Regions from separate parts of the Bradyrhizobium sp. BRP23 genome, predicted to be linked through region 3. Evidence: predicted binding sites of a transcription regulator. Region 3 holds the regulator's gene; each other region holds the start of a gene.

Region 1 (4,958 bases), on a different contig from region 3:
CGATCGCGTCAATTCCGACATCACCACGTCTCGCAAGATCTTGCGGCCGCGGCGGCTCGCGCTGCTCGGCACCGTGGCCGCGCTGGGCGTGGCCGCCCTGGCAGTTGCGCCAGGCGCCTCGCCGTACGGCATCAACTCCTTGATTGCGCCGGCTCAGGCGGCCGAAGCCGCCGCGACGCCGCCCGGCTTCGGCGATCTCGTCAGCAGGGTCAAACCCGCTGTGATCTCGGTGCGGGTCAAAATCGATCAGGACAACGACAAGAGCGCGATGCTGCAGCAGAACCGGATGGATTCGGACGAGGACACGCCGTTCGACCAGTTCTCGCGACAGTTCGGTTTCCGCTTTCCGGGCGGCGCGAACGGCATGCCGCGCCAGCGCCACCAGATGATCACGGGCGAAGGCTCCGGCTTTTTCATCTCCGCCGACGGCTATGCTGTGACCAACAATCACGTCGTCGATCGCGCCGAGTCCGTGCAGGTGACGATGGACGATGGCACGACCTACACCGCGAAAGTGGTCGGCACCGATCCGAAGACAGATCTCGCGCTGATCAAGGTCGACGGCAAGAAGGACTTTCCGTTCGTCAAGTTCTCCGACCAGAAGCCGCGCATTGGCGACTGGGTGGTCGCGGTCGGCAATCCCTTCGGTCTTGGCGGCACCGTGACCGCCGGCATCGTCTCGGCCAGCGGCCGCGACATCGGCAACGGTCCCTATGACGACTTCATCCAGATCGACGCGCCGATCAACAAGGGCAATTCCGGCGGTCCGGCCTTCGACATGAACGGCAACGTGATCGGCGTGAACACTGCGATCTTCTCGCCCTCGGGCGGCTCGGTCGGCATCGGCTTCGATATCCCGGCTTCGACCGCCAAGCTCGTCGTCGCGCAATTGAAGGACAAAGGCGCGGTCACCCGGGGCTGGCTCGGCGTGCAGGTGCAGCCGGTGACGTCGGATATTGCCGACAGCCTCGGGCTCAAGGAGGCGCGCGGCGCGATCGTCGACAATCCGCAGGATGGCAGCCCGGCGGCGAAGGCCGGCATCCAGGCGGGCGATGTCATCACCGCCGTCAACGGCACCACGATCAAGGACTCCCGCGACCTCGCCCGCACCATCGCCGGCTTGACGCCGGGCACGTCCGTGAAGCTCGATGTCTTCCGCAAGGGCGACAGCAAGACGGTGACGCTGGCGCTCGGCGAGTTGCCGAACGAGCGGCAGGCCAAGGGCAATGGCAGTGGCAATGCCGACGAGGGCAGCGGACAGCCGGGTGCCGGCACGCCGCGCCTCGGCCTCAGCCTGGCGCCCGCCGGTGACGTCCAGGGCGCAGGCCAGAACGGCGTCGTCGTCACCGAGGTTGATCCGCAAGGCCCGGCCGCGCAACGCGGCATCCGGACCGGCGACGTCATCCTCAATGTCGGCGGCAAGGCTGTCAGCAATGTCGGCGAGGTGCGCTCCGAGCTGGCGCAGGCCAAATCGTCGGGCAAGCGCAGCGTGCTGCTTCAGGTCAGAAGCGCGGAGGCCACCCGCTTCGTTGCGGTGCCACTCGCATAACGTCAACTCGACCCTTACCAATCCAGGAAGGCGGCCTTCGGGCCGCCTTTTGCACACACGTCACGTCCGCACCAGGCCGGTCACATTCTCGTTAACGGCAGGGATGATGACCTGGTGCGTCCGAAAAAGCCGTGTTCGCTGATCACACTCGCAGGGCGCCTCGGTGCTCTGCGCCAACGTCGCCGCTGAGAGGGGTTGCAAGCGTGGAACTTCGAGCCTCCCGGCGCTTTGTGGAACTCGCCGGTGGTTCACAAGTGATCGGTGCCGACATGGATCGATTGAAGCTCTCGCTCAGGAGTGCGCTGCTCGTGGCGCCATTGGTGCTCTCGGGGGGAAACGCGCTCGGGCGCGACGACGGCCGCTACGCGAATTCTCCTCTGAAGCCATGGTTCGACAGTTTGCGCAGCCATCTCGGTCCGTGCTGCTCGGACGCGGACGGTTTCGCCCTTGCCGATCTCGACTGGGAGTCGCACAACGGGCGCTACCGTGTCCGCATCGACGGACAGTGGATCGATGTGCCGGATGAGGCCGTCATCACCGAGCCCAACCGGGCCGGCCGCACGATGGTGTGGCCGGTCAAGACTGCGTTCGGGATTTCGATCCGCTGCTTCATGCCGGGGAGCATGATCTGAGGCGGGTCAGCGCGACCGCTTGGATTTGCGCTTCGATGATTTCTTGTTCGACGATTTCTTGGACGACGTCCCGGACGTTTTCTTGGATGATTTCTTGGACGTCTTCTTGGACGTCTTCTTGGCGCTCTTGCGCTTCGAAGCCTTCTTCGGGACCTTCTTGCCCTTCTTGCGTGCCTTCGACAGTCCGATCGCGATGGCCTGCTTGCGGTTCTTGACGCGGCCGCCGCGCCCGCCACGGCCGCTCTTCGCGGTGCCCTTCTTGTAACGCCGCATCTCGGTGGCGACATCGCTTCCCGAGCTGCGTGAGTAGCGGCGCTTTTTTGCCTTGCGTGCCATGCATATTCTCCCTCGGCGGGGAGAACCATTCTGCACAGCCATGGTTCCGGGAGCGTGGAACGGCGCAGGCCTAAAGCGCGATGCGATGCTCTAGAAGGAGTTTGCCAGCTCGATCTCCGCTTCCAGCACCTGGATGCGCCGGGCGGCCTCGCTGAAGGACAGATCCCGCGCATATTGGCCGGGCTGGTAGGCCTCTTCGCTGAGCCGCTTCAGCTTGAGACCCTGCGCCCGCGTCATCTGCTCGCCCAGGAAAAATCTGGCGTCGTATTTACCTTGAACCTGCATCTGGCGTCTCCGTCCTGAAATCGTGACTTGACTATATGTTCTTATTTTGTTCTAACAAGGCATGGACAACAGAATTAATGAAATTCGACGTAAAATCAGAGCCTTGAGGCTCGAGATGGCCGACGTCGAGGCGTCGGTGCGCGACCTCGTCGAGCGCGATCACGACTGCACGGAAAGGGCCCTGGCGCAGATGGACCTGCGCCGGAAAATCACTCTCTTGATTGCCGAATGGAAGGCGGCCGGCGGCAGCGACGTACTGCCAAACGTTCGCGACCGGGTGCGGCTTCGTGCCGTGAAGACAGGCGGCAATTCCGCGCGCGCAGCCGAGCGCCGCTGAGATCCTTGGCGCCGGATACTGAAGGCCGAGTGCCGAACCCAAAGATAGAAGACAAAGGGCTCCGCAATGCGGAGCCCTTCATGATTCCAGGAGCGCCTATTTGGTGTCGGTCATGCCGCCCTTGTTGGTCATGGTGCCGCCCTGATCGGAGCCGGGACCGGCGCCGCCTTGGCCGGACGGATCAGCGCCCTTGGAGGACTTGGTGTTGGCGCCGGTGATCTGTGCCGACGACATCGAGGATCCATGCTTGACCTTGTGCGATTTGGCTTGGGCGGCAAACGGCGCGGCGGCAAGGCCGGTTGCCAATATTACGGCGAGAGCGAGCTTGGTCGTCTCATGCGGGGAAACCCCCTGAGTTAAATTGACGCAGGCAGCAAACCGCGCGTCGCGGCAGGAGTTCCCGGCGAAGTATCTTCCGTACGTCACGCACGCTTCAAGTTTGCTTGTCCTCGGCCAGGATGAACACGGCGCCGGTGAGCGTCGCGCCGATCGCGAAGGTCGTCACCAAGGTGAGGGCGAAGACCATCGCGGCCTGGCTTCCGCCATTGTTCAGCAGGTTGGCGACGGCTGGATTGGACAGGACGAGCGTGAGGCTGAAAATGAGGCCGAGCGCTGCGCCCATCATTGCATGCGTCATCAGCTTGATAAGGCCGCTGGCAGAGATCAGCTCAGACGACTTCTTGGTGCGCATGGGACGGCATCCCGAACTTGCCACGCCAACGCGCATGTGATCGCCCGGTTCCGTTCCGCTGAAGGAATTGTTACCGCCCGTTTCATCGGGCGTTCATGCCGGGCTTGCCAAGATGGGCGCCAGCAAAACGGGAACATCGATATGGGTAAGGTCGTCTTTCTTTACCGCTCGCTGGCCTATCGCAACGCGGCCGCGGACATCCTGCGCAAGGCGCGCAAGCTTCCGCTTGGCGCGGAGCGGAGCGCGGCCCGCCGCTACGCGAGGGCGCTGCGCGATCTCGCCCGAACGGAAGCTTGGCTCGAAGGGCGCGTCGCGCGCGAACCACGCACGGCGCAGCGCATGAGCAGCGCAGCGTCAGGTTAACCGGATGCGCGTTGCAATTCGGCAGCGCCGGCGGTGTCGAACTTGCTTGGTGCAGCCGCCGCGGTCTTGCGTGTCAACGGCACCTCAAGACGGCACAGCAGGCCCTCGGCGCGCCAATCGAACTGCGCCTGTCCGCCAAGCTGGGACTCGATGCTCGCAAGCAGGCTTCGCGTGCCGAAGCCGCGCGATTTCGGGGTCTTGACCAGGGGACCGCCGGATTCCTCCCAGCTCAGCGTGAGCAGCTCCTCGTCGACCTGCCAATCGATCGCGAGCCGCCCCGCTCGCGTGGATAGCGCGCCGTACTTTGCCGAGTTGGTGAAGAGCTCGTGCAATGCGAGCGCCAGCGTCTGGGCCGTCGCCGGCAGCAACTGAACTTCGGGCCCTGCCAATTTGATCTGGTCGCCCAGCGAATAGGGCGCAAGCTCCTCGTCGATCAGCCTGGAGAGCTCGGCGCCCTGCCAGCTCGACAGCGACAGGATGGTGTGCACGCGCGCCAGCGCATTGATGCGCCCCTCGACGGCGTTGACATAGGCCTTGACCTCGTCGGCCCGGGTGAGGCGCACGATCGACTGCGCCAGCGCCAGCGCGTTCTTCGCGCGATGATCGACTTCCCGCGCCAGCAGGTTCTGCCGCTCCTCGGCGCGCTTGCGCTCGGTGATGTCGACGGTCACGCCGCTGACGCGCACCACGCGCCCGCTCTCGTCCGTGGTTGCGGCCGCCGTGCCGACGCACCAGCGCACCTCGCCGTCGGGCCGGATGATGCGG
Region 2 (4,958 bases), on a different contig from region 3:
GGTGTAGGTGGGGTCTTCCCTTCTCCCCTTGCGGGAGAAGGTGGCGCGAAGCGCCGGATGAGGGGTATCTCTCCGCGCGTCCAAGCCTCATTGAATTCGCGGAGAGAAACCCCTCACCCGTCTCGCCGCTTTGCGGCGATCCACCCTCTCCCACAAGGGGAGAGGGAAAGAGTACACCTACTTCGGCAGCAGCGCCTTCAGCTTGTCCATGTCGCGCGTGTTCATCTTGAAGCCGCCGGGCATGACGATGTCACCGGGCTTCTGACCCGGCTTGCAGGCCCCGAGCCACTTGGCTTGCAGCGTCGTCGTGCTATCGCGCCCCGCCGCACCGGCAACGCCGCCTTTTGCGTGCGAAGTGGTCTTCACCGTGTAGGCCGAATTGAAGTCGCCGGTGATCTCGGCATGCGAGGTCGTGCTGACGCCAGCGACGCTGCACTCGGAATCGCTGACATAGCCGGTCGCGGTCTTCTTGATCTCCTGCTTGGCGCAGATCTGCTTGGCCATCGGGGAGACGTTGTTGCTCATCTCCTTGTCGACGGTCTCATCGGTGCAGTGCTGCATGGTCATCTCGGGCACGGGCGAGCCCGATGTGACCAGCTTCATCTCCCAAAGACCGGCCTTGCGCAGCGGCAGTTCGTCGGCGCCGGCGCTGCCTGCCGACAATGCGAGGCAAAGCGTCGAGCCGAGCAAAGCGAGTTTGCGCGTCATGAGGGAAGCTCCCGGCTGAGAGAGGTGCGGCGCCTACGACAGCGCCTCAGTACAGTGTGCGGATCGGCCGGTCGGCGGCGCCATAAGGCACCCAGCGGCACGAGAACGAGATGTAGCCGCCCTCATAGCCCTGCACGGCCAGGAATTTCGCCACCTTGCCGTAGCGGGCGCAATGATCGACCGCGACCTGGCGCGCATCGACCCGGGTCGCCATCGAATAGGCGATGATGCCGCCGGTGTCGTTGCCCTTGAACGGCGGCACGTAATCGGCGCGCGCCGACTGGCTCGCCATCATGCCTGAGACAACCAGGCTGGCAAGAAGGCCCGCGGCCGCAATGATTCGCATTCCCGTCACTCCAATTGGCTGGCGCCAGTTTACGGTGCCGCGACGCACGTGAAAAGAACCGAACCCCTGTTGGCCGCGACACTTGGTCAAGTCCTTGCGAAGTGTTGCCGCGCTGCACTTGACCTCCCCCAACCTTCGCGGCACCGTCCGGCCTTCGCAAGACCTTAGCTGCCCGGATTGATCATGCGCGCCCCCTTCGAGAAATCGCTCCGTTTCGCCGCCGTGCTCGGCCTCATGTTCGGAGCATTGTCACTCGGCAAGGCCAGGGCCGCCAATCCGCTGGAGCTGAATTTCTGGCTGAGCGGGCCGCGCTATGACGGCGCCGTCGCCCCTTGCGACTGGGCTCTGCCGAGGATCGTGCACGAATTCGCCGAAAAGGAATCCAAGTTCTGGAATTCTTCGTTGCAGATCACCGGCTTCTCCGCCGTTCGCGAAACCGCGTTCCGGCCCTGGCAGTCCGACAACATTCCGCGCCGCTATTGCACCGGCGAGGCCATGCTCAATGACGGCAAGCCGCGCAAGGTGCATTTCTCGATCATCGAGGATGGCGGCTTTGCCTCCTACGGCAACGGTGTCGAATGGTGCGTCGTCGGCGTCGACCGCAACTGGGCCTACAATCCGGCGTGCCGCGCCGCCAAGCCCTGATCAACAGCGGCGGATTCGGGCTGATCAGCCAGTCGATGGCTGCTGCCCCAATTTTGTTCTTGAAATGTTCCCATTGCCTGCTAGGCTGTATTGCACAGTCTAGTTGAGGGGCGTTGTCATGTTTCACTCCAGATTGCATTCGTTGTCCCGCCTGATGATCTCACTGACCCTCGCTGCGGGGTTGGCCACCCTCGCGGGCGGTGCGAAGGCACAGGACAAGCGGCAGAACGCCCCGGGCGAGTTCGATTTCTATGTGCTGGCGCTGTCGTGGTCGCCCTCGTTCTGCGAGGAAGCCGCCGAACGGGGCGGCCGGTCCCAGATGCAATGCGGCGGACGGCCCTACGCCTTCGTGGTGCATGGGCTGTGGCCGCAATACGAGAACGGTTTTCCGGAGTATTGCCAGCGCCCGGCGCCGCGGCTGAACCGCAACATCGTCTCCTCGATGCTCGATTTGATGCCGGCGCCGGGCCTGATCTTCAACGAATGGGACAAGCACGGCACCTGCTCCGGGCTGGAGGGCCGCGGCTATTTCGAGATGATCCGCAAGGCGCGCGCTGCGATCAAGATTCCGGCCGAATATCTCGATCTGGCGCAGGCCAAGACCGTCGCGCCGGCGGAGGTCGAGGAGGCCTTCATCAAGGCCAATCCGGGTCTCAGCAATGCCGCCGTCTCGGTCACCTGCAACCGGACACGGCTGTCCGAGGTCCGCATCTGCCTCAGCAAGGACCTGCAATTTCGCGCCTGCGACGAGATCGAGCGCCGCGCCTGCCGCCGCGACCAGGTGACGATGCCGCCGATCAGGGGCGGGTAGCTCAGTCATTGCGAGCGCAGCGAAGCAATCCAGAGTGCCTCCGCGGACGCATTTCTGGATTGCTTCGCTGCGCTCGCAATGACAGGGGTTAGGATCGCGCCAGACAACGTAGTCCTCTCCGCCATGAACTACCGCCACGCCTTCCACGCCGGCAGCTTCGCCGATGTCATCAAGCACATCGTGCTGGCGCGCATCCTCACTTATCTGCAGGACAAGCCGGCAGCGTTCCGCGTCATCGACACCCATGCCGGCGCCGGCCTCTACGATCTCGACAGCGACGAGGCGCGCCGCGGCGGCGAATGGCTGACCGGCATCGCGCGGCTGCTGCAGGCGCGCCTGTCGAACGAGAGCGCAGCGCTGACGAAGCCTTATCTCGACATCGTCCGCGCCTTCAACCCAAAGGGGGAGCTCAAGGCCTATCCGGGCTCGCCGTTGATCGCGCGCGGCCTGCTCAGGCCGCAGGACCGGCTCGTCGCCTGCGAGCTCGAGCCGAAGGCACGGAAAGCGCTGATCGATGCGCTGCGCCGCGACGAGCAGGCCCGCGTGGTCGACCTCGACGGCTGGGTGGCGCTGCCGGCCTTCGTGCCGCCGAAGGAGCGGCGTGGCCTCGTGCTGATCGATCCGCCCTTCGAGGCCAAGGACGAGTTCGAGCGGCTCGGCGAAGCCTTCTCGGCAGCGTTCGCGAAATGGCCGACCGGTATCTACGTAATCTGGTATCCCGCCAAGAACCGGCGCGCCACCGACACGCTGGCGCAAACCGTGGCGCGGCTCGCAGCTGCAGCAAAGCCGCCTGGAAAATGCCTGCGCCTCGAATTCAGCGTCGCGCCGCAAGCCGACAGCGCCGCCCTCACCTCCACCGGTCTCCTGATCGTCAACCCGCCCTACACGCTGCACGGCGAGCTCAAGACCATTCTGCCGGAGCTGGAAATACCGCTCGGCCAGGGCGGTGCTGCCAGATTCCGGCTGGAGGTGCCCAAGCCTTAGCGCCAAGCATTGACGCCAAGCCGTAACACTCCGGCATTCTTGGGAAAAATATGCAGGACCGGTAGTCAATCTGCAAAGAACCGTATTATGCTATTTCCGTGACTGGCTTTACGTTCCGCTTCCGCGAATGGTTGCGGCGGAGTGAAGGCCCTAAGAAAGATCCCGCCGGACCGATCAGGTCCGTCCAAGGATGGCCAGCTCCCGGGCTCCGTAAGGCCCGGTCATGTCGCGACGTGAGTCTGCGTCGCGACGGAGGAGCAATGAGGGGGAGTTTCCCGATGGCCATGACGGGAACGGTCAAGTTCTTCAACGGCGAGCGCGGCTACGGCTTCATCAAGCCTGACGACGGCGGTCGCGATGTTTTCGTTCACATCACCGCTGTGGAGCGGGCGGGACTGAAGGACCTCGCCGAAGGACAGCGTATTACTTTCGAAGTCGAACCGGACAAGAAGGGGAAGGGACCGAAGGCGGTCAATCTGGTGATCCTCTCCTAGCAAGCCTGGCGAAAAAAAATCCCGGCCGCGAGCGGCCGGGAGGCTGGTCCGGTATTTTCTTCTTTGGATGTCAGAAGCGATAGTTCACGCCTGCGCGGACAACGTTGGCGCTATAGCCGTTTGACACGCCCGTGATTGCGAACTGGCTGGTCGACAGATCGATGTAGAGATATTCGAGCTTGGCGCTCCAGTTCGGCGCGAGGCCGACTTCCGCACCGGCGCCGATGGTCCAGCCGGCACTGGTGTGCGACTCCGACCAACCGAAGGTTTGTGCGCGCAGCTCGCCGAAGGCGAGACCGGCGGTGCCGTAGAACAGCACGTTGTTGAACGCATAGCCGGCGCGGCCGCGCAGGGTGCCGAACCACGGGTTGGAGAACTTCCACGGCGCAAACGTGTCGTCGGCGCCGGCGGCCTGGATGTCGCCCTCGACGCCGAACACCCACGGGCCGTTCTGGAAATTGTAGCCGGCCTGCACACCGGCGACGAAGCCGGACGGCTTGGTGGGGTTGTTGTCGACCGAGCCCCATTCATAGCCGATATTGCCGCCGAGATAGGGACCCGCCCAGCTATAGGCATTAAGCGGCTGATTGACGGTATAGGGCGCGCGCTGCCCGTAACTGAGATCGGCGGCCTCTGCCGAAGCTGTCCAGCCGGCTGCAACCAACGCGGCTGCGCCCACAACGAGCCTCTTCATCACTCACTCCAACGCCACTGTCGCAACCCGAGCGATGCCCGCGCCGCCGCGCGAGCAAAACCGCATGGTTACGGAACCAAGAGCTTTTCGCGTAGGATTTATCGAGAGTTTTAAGTTAAAGGGCTGTTAAGCCGGGTTACCGCCCGCTTAACAGACTTAAGGAAGCGTTACCGGGAGCTGCCCGCCATCCTCTGTGCGTGCCGCATGGCAGGAACTTCAAATCAGTCCCCCCAGCGCCTAAATTCGTCCCATGGTTCACGATTCCCCCGACAATCC
Region 3 (4,958 bases):
GATCGGCATCTCGGATGCGCAATTCCTGGAAGGCTGGAACGCGATTTTCGCCGGCGAGATGCCTGATATCGCCGAGCTGCTGCCGCGGGCGGCGAAGCAGATGCCGCTCTATGCCTTCTCCAACACCAATCGGCCGCACGTCGACCATTTCTCGAAGGAATATGCCGGTCTGCTCGGCCATTTCCGCGAGCTGTATCTGTCCTCCAGCATCGGCCTGCGCAAACCGGATGCCGAGGCCTTCGACCATGTCGTGGCGGCGATCGGCGTGCCGGCCGAGCGCATCGTGTTCTTCGATGACCTCGCCGAGAACATCGAGGGAGCACGGGCGCGCGGCTTGACCGCCGTGCATGTCACCTCGCCGCGTGATGTCGGGAACGCATTGAAAGCACTGGGGATCTGAGCCGCGGGAAAGCCCGGAGCGCGCTCACTTGCCGGAACAAAAACTGCTGAAGATGTGGAACCTGATCACTTTGTGCATTTTTATACAGAGTTCCGGGAACGGAATACCACCCTTCGGACTCATGAGTCCGTTGGGACTTCTACATTGGACTGATCGACGTGCTGGGCAAGACCTATCTCACCAAGCAAGCCTCTCTCCTGCTCGAATTCGCCAGAACCACCTCGGATTCTGACCTCTCCGCCAAGCTAATCAGCAAGGCCGCCGACCTGAAATCCCAGGCGGACCCGCTGCCGGACAAGGATCAGGGTCCCAAGCCGCCCGACGTCGCGGACATCAGTCCGGGCGATCCGACGGGGCGTTGAACGATGCTGGCCGTGGCGCTCGTCATTCTCGTCCTTGCCATGGCAATCCTCGTTCCGGTCTGTCTCGCCTTCCGCATCATGCCGCGGCGGAGCTGAGCCGACCTCCTCCACCCCCTGCGACCATGCAGGATAGATCATCCCGCGTGCTGCTTTGCCTCACGGCTGCACTCGGCTAGAACTCTCGCCGCCCATTGACTGATGTGCTCAGCAGGAGTTCGCCCGTGGCCCTGATGCCGGTTTCTGACGCGCTTGCCGCGGTGTTGGCCGGCGTCGAGCCGCTGGCTGAACAGATGGTTTGCCTCGACGAGGCCTACCATCGTGTGCTCGCCCGCGATGTCGCGGCGCGGCGCACGCAGCCGCCGGAGGCGATGTCGGCGATGGACGGCTATGCCGTGCGCACGGCCGACGCGGCAAACGATTCGAGGTTGACCGTCGTCGGCGAGGTCGCGGCGGGCCGGCCGTTCGCGGGAAGCGTCGGCCCCGGCGAAGCCGTGCGGATCTTCACCGGCGGCGTCGTTCCCGACGGCGCCGATGCCGTCGTGATCCAGGAGGACACGGCTGCCGACGGCAAACATGTGACGATCAAGGAAGCCGCCATTTTCGGCCGGCACATCCGCCCTGCAGGCGTCGACTTCCGCGAAGGCGACGTGCTGCTGCGCAAGGGAATCCGTCTCACCGAGCGCGATCTCGCCCTTGCCGCCGGAATGAATCATCCGCATCTCGCCGTCATCCGCCGCCCGAGGGTTGCCGTTCTCGCCACCGGCGACGAGCTCGTGATGCCGGGCACCACGCCTGGTCGCGGCCAGATCGTCTATTCCAACGGCTATGCCCTGCATGCGCTCGCCCGCAGCGAGGGCGCCGAGACCATCGACCTCGGAATTGCCGCCGATACACTGGAGGCGACGTCCGCCGGCATCCGCCGCGCGCGCGAGAGCGGCGCCGACATCCTGATCACGACCGGCGGTGCCTCGGTCGGCGACCACGACCTGGTCCAGCAGGCGCTCAAGGGCGAAGGCATCGCGATGGCGTTCTGGAAGATCGCGATCCGGCCGGGCAAGCCGATGATGCACGGTCGGATAGGCGCGATGCGCGTGATTGGCCTGCCCGGCAATCCCGTGTCGTCCTACGTGTGCGCCTTCCTGTTCATGGTCCCCTTGATTCGCGCCCTGTCGGGCCGTTCAGCGATTCATCATCGGCGCGAGCGCGCCGTGCTGGGCCGCGATCTCGCCGCCAACGACCAGCGCGAGGACTATCTGCGTGCGCGGCTGGAGGAGCGCGACGACGGCACGCGCGTCGCCCTTCCGGTCAGCCATCAGGACTCCTCCCTTCTTGCGAATCTCGCTGCGGCACAGGTACTTCTGGTGCGCGCACCGTTCGCGCCGAAGGCCGAGGCCGGCACGCCTTGCGAGGTGCTCCGGCTGCCCGTCTGAGCCGCCCAGCCACACGCATTCCGCGAGCTTGGCCGCGTTCACCATAAATTAAGCAGTTGCGGAACACATATCGAACATATAGTGTCCGTTCATGATTTGTTTCGAGGATGTAGCGGCTTAGTGCCGGCTTCATCGTGTCGGAATCGAACGACATCAACCGGGGGACTTTGGTCGAGATGTTGACGCGCAAACAATACGAGCTTCTGCGGTTCATCAGCGAACGTCTGAAGGAAAGCGGCGTGCCGCCGTCCTTCGACGAGATGAAGGATGCGCTCGACCTGCGCTCGAAGTCAGGCATCCATCGCCTGATCACTGCGCTCGAGGAGCGCGGCTTCATTCGCCGCCTGCCCAACCGTGCCCGTGCCATCGAGGTGATCAAGCTGCCCGAGCTCCAGGCCGCCGCCGGCAATCGCCGTGGCTTCACCCCGAGCGTGATCGAGGGCAATCTCGGCAAGGTGCGCGCGAGCTCCAGCCCGCCCGCGGACGAGGGCGAGCGCCCCGTCGCGGTGCCCGTGATGGGCCGCATCGCCGCCGGCACGCCGATCGAGGCGCTGCAGACCCGCAGCCATACCATCAGCGTGCCGCCGGACATGCTCGGCTCGGGCGAGCACTACGCGCTCGAAGTGCGCGGCGATTCGATGGTCGAGGCCGGCATCCTCGACGGCGACATGGCGCTGATCCAGCGCAACGAGACCGCCAATACCGGCGACATCGTGGTGGCATTGATCGACGACGAGGAGGCCACGCTCAAGCGCTTCCGCCGCCGCGGCGCCTCGATCGCGCTCGAGCCCGCCAATGCCGCCTACGAGGTCCGCATTCTTCCGCCGAACCGCGTGAAGATCCAGGGCAAGCTGATCGGGCTTTACCGGAAGTACTGATACGGGAAACATCAAGCGCCGCGCGCGTTTCGATCGGCATCGGCGATCCAGGATCGGAGCGGATACTTGTCCGCTCCGGCTGGACGGTTTCTCTGGTTCTGCGCCGGCTGTCCGGTCCATCTTCCCGCGCGACATTCGCCCGCGCAGGCGCGCAGCAATCTCGCTCTGCTTCACCGGTAGAGTTGTGCCGGCAGTGCTGATAGCTCCGGCCGAATGCAAGGACGCGAGGTTTGTTCCTATCGAATCCGGGAAAGATAATGTGATCGCGCGCTGCGGACGCGAGCCGCAGATTTGCCCATAACCGAGCAGAGCGTTGTATGCTTCCACTCTGATAGAGGCCTGCGCCTCGAAAGAGACGCGGGTCGCTATCCCAGCATGAGGAGCACCCGATGTGTGACTACAGCCTGCATGCCGTCGCGACGCGCCCCGCCGAAGTCGGCGAGACGATCGTCACGACAACCTTCCGCGGCACCTCGACGCGCGGTTTCGCTTCCGAAGCCGATCCCTCCGTCGCGGTCTGTCTGCTGCCGGGGACGGAGCTCGCTTTCGCCGACAACGTCCGCTACGACAACCGCTGGATCTGGACGCGCACCGTGAACTCTCGCGTCGGCAAGTTCGGCAAGATCGACCCGCACATTCCCGATCGCCATCATGACGCGATCGAATTCCCCGACGGCAAATACGTGCTGGTGACGCAGCTCGTCGAAGGCCAGCGCGCGACCGTGCTGCAATTGCCGGTGACGCAGCCAGCCCCCGAGCGCGAGCACAAGCCGCAGATCGTCGCCGACACGCGGCCCACGATCACGCGCCTGCCGATCGGCTGACGCCCTTCGGCCGACAGGCCGAGCCCGGGATTGAAATTGCCGTCGCCGGCCGAAGGCCGGCGAGCCCGGCAAGTTTGTGTTTCAGGACATTCGATCGGCGAGCCCACCGCCGCGCCTCGTCGTCGCACGAAGTTTGGGCCGTGCTGCCCGCATTTTGAACGTCCGCTCCGCAGCCAAATGACCGATGCTGTCGTGGTTTGAGGCGGCGGACACGCTCGATGAAGACCTTCATTCGCGTCGTTGAACTTTGGGTACCCGACCGGACGCGCATGCGGCTGGAATTCGGCGGCGGCCTCTACGACGATGGGCTGTCCGCGTTCAAAGCCGTCAGCGAAGAGCTGCACTTCGGATATGACGAGGGACTTCCAGGCAAGGCCTGGGCCTGTGGCCACCCCGTCATCCTCACGAAATTCGCCAACTCCTATTTCAAGCGGACCGATCAGGCCGCTGCGGCCGGCCTCACCTGCGGCGTGGCGGTGCCGGTGTTCGCGGGCGAATTCCTGCAAGCCGTGCTGGTGCTGTTCTGCGGCGACGACGAGGCGCATGTCGGCGCGATCGAACTCTGGCACAACGATCCTGATCTCTCGCATGAGATGGGGCTCGTCGATGGCTATTACGGCACCGCGGACATGTTCGAATTCAACTCCCGCCACACCAGATTTCCGCGCGGCTTCGGCCTGCCCGGACGCACCTGGAAGGCGGGCCTGCCGCTGATCATCAAGGACTTGCACGACGCCAAGAGTTTCCTGCGCTGGGAGGACGCCGCCAAGGTCGGGATCAATCTCGGCGTCGGCGTGCCCTACCGAACCGGTACCGACCAGACCTGGGTTCTGACATTCCTCTCCGCGCAGGCAACGCCGATTGCGCGACGCTTCGAGATCTGGGTCCCGAACGAGGACCGTTCGGCGCTGGTCTTTCGCGCCGGCGATTGCAGCGCGCAGACCGACCTCGCCGCACGCTATGCGGCGCAGTCCATCGCCAGGGGCGAAGGCAGCATTGGCGGCGCCTGGGCCGCCGGCATGCCCGCGCTCAACGACGATCTCACCCGTGACGGCTCGATCGCC

The links. The regulator LexA, encoded in region 3, represses DNA repair genes until DNA is damaged. The targets are predictions, from matches to a motif close to TGTTCNNNNTGTGTTCNG.
Region 1: a site for LexA is predicted at 2,839-2,856, ahead of I6F24_RS04015 (DUF3072 domain-containing protein). Genes of this name have one in related genera too.
Region 2: a site for LexA is predicted at 1,754-1,771, ahead of I6F24_RS16460 (ribonuclease T2). Genes of this name have one in related genera too.

The regions. Positions count from the first base shown of each region.
Region 1 is NZ_JADYVW010000001.1:866,477-871,434, reverse strand. Features, by position in the region: gene I6F24_RS04030 (Do family serine endopeptidase) at 1-1,549, shown strand, start outside; gene I6F24_RS04025 (hypothetical protein) at 1,819-2,181, shown strand; gene I6F24_RS04020 (DUF6496 domain-containing protein) at 2,188-2,517, opposite strand; gene I6F24_RS04015 (DUF3072 domain-containing protein) at 2,608-2,802, opposite strand; gene I6F24_RS04010 (hypothetical protein) at 2,918-3,139, shown strand; gene I6F24_RS04005 (hypothetical protein) at 3,236-3,448, opposite strand; gene I6F24_RS04000 (hypothetical protein) at 3,573-3,830, opposite strand; gene I6F24_RS03995 (hypothetical protein) at 3,972-4,193, shown strand; gene I6F24_RS03990 (HWE histidine kinase domain-containing protein) at 4,190-4,958, opposite strand, start outside.
Region 2 is NZ_JADYVW010000005.1:320,378-325,335, reverse strand. Features, by position in the region: gene I6F24_RS16480 (ATP-binding protein) at 1-7, shown strand, start outside; gene I6F24_RS16475 (DUF3617 family protein) at 178-708, opposite strand; gene I6F24_RS16470 (hypothetical protein) at 755-1,054, opposite strand; gene I6F24_RS16465 (hypothetical protein) at 1,238-1,699, shown strand; gene I6F24_RS16460 (ribonuclease T2) at 1,818-2,510, shown strand; gene rlmJ (23S rRNA (adenine(2030)-N(6))-methyltransferase RlmJ) at 2,634-3,494, shown strand; gene I6F24_RS16450 (cold-shock protein) at 3,773-3,988, shown strand; gene I6F24_RS16445 (outer membrane protein) at 4,059-4,682, opposite strand; gene uvrC (excinuclease ABC subunit UvrC) at 4,933-4,958, shown strand, end outside.
Region 3 is NZ_JADYVW010000008.1:179,858-184,815, forward strand. Features, by position in the region: gene I6F24_RS22625 (HAD family phosphatase) at 1-400, shown strand, start outside; gene I6F24_RS22630 (hypothetical protein) at 559-762, shown strand; gene glp (gephyrin-like molybdotransferase Glp) at 984-2,192, shown strand; gene lexA (transcriptional repressor LexA) at 2,369-3,070, shown strand; gene I6F24_RS22645 (hypothetical protein) at 3,460-3,894, shown strand; gene I6F24_RS22650 (GAF domain-containing protein) at 4,113-4,958, shown strand, end outside.